2 regions of the Orbus sasakiae genome follow, and region 1 is predicted to be linked to the other one. Evidence: riboswitches for the same ligand, from Rfam matches in the RefSeq annotation. Region 1 holds a riboswitch; the other holds the start of a gene.
What was found. A riboswitch is a leader RNA that binds a small molecule or an ion and turns the genes downstream of it on or off. The one in region 1 is predicted to bind preQ1.

Region 2: it holds a riboswitch for preQ1, as region 1 does, so the genes downstream of both, queF (preQ(1) synthase) here and queD (6-carboxytetrahydropterin synthase QueD) in region 1, are expected to answer to the same signal.

The regions. Positions count from the first base shown of each region.
Region 1 covers NZ_BAABHY010000001.1:981,049-983,239, reverse strand. The annotation lists gene ABEA36_RS04315 (7-carboxy-7-deazaguanine synthase QueE) at 110-724, opposite strand; gene queD (6-carboxytetrahydropterin synthase QueD) at 721-1,149, opposite strand; PreQ1 riboswitch class I at 1,152-1,197, opposite strand; gene ABEA36_RS04305 (acetamidase/formamidase family protein) at 1,411-2,191, shown strand, end outside.
Region 2 covers NZ_BAABHY010000001.1:433,059-435,249, forward strand. The annotation lists gene pheT (phenylalanine--tRNA ligase subunit beta) at 1-644, shown strand, start outside; gene ABEA36_RS01845 (integration host factor subunit alpha) at 650-943, shown strand; PreQ1 riboswitch class I at 990-1,034, shown strand; gene queF (preQ(1) synthase) at 1,037-1,519, shown strand; gene queC (7-cyano-7-deazaguanine synthase QueC) at 1,547-2,191, shown strand, end outside.

The DNA of each region.
Region 1 (2,191 bases):
ATCGATTGTAGATAAGATTATTTTTTACCAAACTGATCATTTCACTCATTATTCACCAAAAATAGTGGCGCTTATCACCTATTTTTGATGGCTTGAAATAAAAGGTTTGTTATTCAATATTGGCCAGTTTATGGGTTTGTATGCTAAGTAACCATTTATTATCAACCCGCTTTTGATTAAGTTGCCCTAGTAATTCAATGGTTTGTAGCATATTAAAGCTACCATTTTGTTCGCAAGGTGAAACAAAATAACGTTTGGCCTTAATGTGCTGTTCAATATAGTGACAAAAATCGATTAATTCAGGATGATCTTCAACCACAATCCGAACCTCATCTGCTTTGGCTTGTTTTATTTCTTGATAACGCGTTTGGTAACAAAATTTCGGGCTCATCGCAATATAATCGATATGTTCATCGACTTGAGCAAGCCCATTGGTTTCAATCGCAATATAATAACCCGCAATTTTCAGCTGTTCGAGTAGTAATGGTAATGCTTTAACAAATGTCGGTTCTCCACCGGTAATGATAATATTTTTACTCTTATAGCGTTGAATATGCAATAAAATTTGCTGTAGTGTAAAAGGAGTATAACGTCTAAAGTTAGTGTCACACCAACGACAGTTTAAGTTACACCCGGCAAAACGGATAAAGATTGCTGGCATTCCGGTGTTATAACCTTCCCCTTGCAATGATTCGAAAATTTCTACAATGCGATACTCAGTCATGATTTACTCCTTGAGTATTCGCAATAAGATGTTGGCGTTTCCCACAGCTTAACCATCGAAATGGGTAAATAGTTTGCAAGGAGATCAAAGATATATTGACTCATGCCCTCTGCTGTTGTACGACAAGGAAATGCATAGACTTTGCGATCCATTTGCAATAATAGCTCGGCAATACGATGTTCATTAACGTTATGTTGATGGTACAAAAAAGCATGATCAAAAGGATCAACAATATGTTGTTTAACGATGGTTTTTAAATCAGCATAATCCATAACCATTGCTGAACTTGAACCCTCATTAATTAATTCACCACTGATTTCGACTAATAAACGGTAAGTATGACCATGTAAATTGTGACATTTTTTATTATGACCATCTAGCATATGACAGGCGTCAAATTGGAACTCTTTAGCAATTTTAAACATTTTCTCTCCTAGTTTTTTTACGTGGGATGGGTTACGAACCACGGTTAGAACCTCTAACAATATGAGTGGTGTAATATAATAGAGTGCAGTTAATTTGTCACGAATTGGATAATCATAATATTAAGATAACGTTTTCTTTGACTTTCATGTCATCATCTTAAACAGTGGGATGATGTGCAGGTAGATTACGCTAAAAAATTTGCTTAAAAAAAATGAACTGGTGTATAGTTGCTCATTATAACAATTAATATTGGATATCGTATGCGAATTAAAAAGAATAATGTGATTTTTGCTATGTCAAAAAATAACCAACCTGTTGCACATGTATCAAGTGGTAGTCAGGTCATTTTCGAAACGTGTGATTGTTTTTTTGACCAGATTTTAGATGAAACAATGACATTTAATGAATTGGATTGGAATCATATTAATCCCGCAACCGGCCCTATTTATGTTGAGGATGCATTACCTGGTGATATTTTAAAAATTGAAATAAAAAAAATCAGCTTAACTCGAGATTTTGCCATTATGGTAACGGGTCATCAGTTAGGCGTCATTGGTGATCAATTATCGGATAACCATATTTACAAAGTTCCAATTCTTGATAATCAGGCTATCTTACAGGATCATATACATATTGACCTTAACCCAATGATTGGCGTGATTGGCGTTGCACCTAAAGGTGATGATATTTCGTGTGGTATACCTTGCCAACATGGTGGCAATATGGACTGTAAAGAAATTGCACAAGGTGCAACGCTGTATTTACCGGTTAATGTCCCAGGTGCTTTGTTTGCATTAGGTGATTTGCATGCAGCGATGGGGGATGGTGAGGTTTGTGTGTCTGGCTTAGAAATTTCGGGTGAAGTTGAAGTGGTAATTAGTGTACTAAAAAACAGTGCATTACCTACCCCATTAATTGTCAATCCACACATGATAAGTACGGTAGCGTCAAGTCCGACACTTGATGAAGCAGCGGTAGATGCAACAAAGCAAATGGTAAAATTAATTAAGCAATATAGTAACTTAAGCGAAGCAGATATTA
Region 2 (2,191 bases), 550 kb from region 1:
GTGAATTAGGGATCAAACAACAGACTATGTTAGCTGGCGTGATTACCGGATCATTATATGATGAACATTGGGCTATTAAGAAACAGCCCGTTGATTTTTTCGATCTTAAAGGTGATGTTGAGGCCATTCTAGCTATATCAGGATTAATGGATGTGATTAAGTTCAAAAAATCAGACAATCCAGCTTTACATCCCGGGCAAAATGCGTCTTTATATATAAACGACGAATTAGTCGGTTATTTAGGCGTTCTACATCCTGAAATAGAAAAGAAACTTGGTTTAAACAGTAAAGCACTTGTTTTTGAACTCATTTTAGATAAAATTAGCGCCAAGAAAATTCCTGCCGCACAAGATGTTTCAAAATATCCAGCGAATCGACGCGATATTGCCATTGTCGTGGACAGTGAAGTATGCGCCGCAGATATTTTAAGTGTATGTAAAAGCGTTGGCGGCGAGCAATTGGTTGATGTTAATTTATTTGACATGTACCAAGGCGATAATATCAAAACTGGGCAAAAAAGTTTAGCTATCAGTTTGATATTACAAGATAAAACGCGTACACTAGAAGATGAAGATATAACTCATATTGTAAGTCAATGTATTTCTGCCTTACAAAATCGTTTCAAAGCATTATTAAGAGAATAATAACTATGACATTAACTAAAGCTGATATTGCAGAGCGTCTAACTGACAAACTTAATATAGATAGACAAGAATCAAAAGTTCTTGTAGAGCTTTTCTTTGAAGAAATCCGAGTCGCCCTAGAAAAAGGTGAAACCGTAAAATTATCTGGTTTTGGTAATTTTACGATTCGTGATAAAAGCTCTCGACCAGGAAGAAATCCTAAGACCGGTGAAAATGTGGCTATTACGGCTCGTCGTGTCGTTACATTCCGCCCTGGTATTAAATTTAGAGAACGTATTGAAAAGAACTTAAAATCTTAATTTTACTGTTCTTATTACTGAAAGCACTGATTGTATCGGTGCTTTCTTGTTTGTGGTTCGAAATCCTCCCACATAAAAAAACTAAGGAAAAAAATGAACAATATATCATCCCTCACTTTATTAGGTGATCAGTCAGTTAGCTACCAACACGATTATGCACCTGACATCTTAGAAGCATTTGATAATAAACATCTAGATAATGATTATTTTGTAAAGTTTAATTGTCCCGAATTTACTAGCTTATGTCCCATCACCGGTCAACCTGATTTTGCAACAATCTATATTTCGTATGTGCCAAATATTAAAATGGTTGAAAGCAAATCATTAAAGCTCTATTTATTTAGTTTCCGTAACCATGGGGATTTTCATGAAGATTGTATTAACATTATCATGAAAGATCTGATCAAACTCATGGATCCTAAGTACATTGAAGTATGGGGTAAATTCACACCACGAGGTGGTATTTCAATCGATCCTTATGCAAATTATGGTAAAGCAGGAACGAAATGGCAAGATGTTGCTTTTAATCGTTTAGCTAATCATGACCTTTATCCTGAAAAAATAGATAATCGTTAATCTTTAATTTTGATAAGTGGTGTTCAAATGTTACAACAACGTAAGGCTTTGGTGATCTTTTCTGGTGGTCAAGATTCAACAACATGTTTAATTCAAGCTATTGCACAATATGGTGTCAATCATGTTGAAGCGATTAGTTTTAATTATGGTCAACGTCATGCTATCGAGTTAGAAAGGGCAAAATACATTGCTGATGACTTAGGCATTTGCCAAACTGTGATCGACACATCTGTTATCAAACAAACAACACATAATGCCTTAATTGATGATACGATGGCGGTAACATCAGCTCAACAAGGTGACAAATACCCTAATACCTTTGTTGATGGACGTAATGCGTTATTTCTTTTACTCGCAGGATGTTATGCCAAACAAAAACAAATTTCAGACATTATCATTGGTGTTTGCGAAACCGATTTTAGTGGTTATCCTGACTGTCGTGATGTATTTGTAAAATCAATGAATGTCACCATGAATTTAGCTATGGATTATGCGTTTAATATTATTACGCCACTTATGTATTTAACGAAAGCGCAAACATGGGCACTTGCTGATGAATTCGGTTACCTTGATTATATAAAGCAACATACGCACACATGCTATAATGGTGTGATTAATGGGTGTGGTCAATGCACAAGCTGTATACTACGCGAGAAAGGATTAACCGAATAC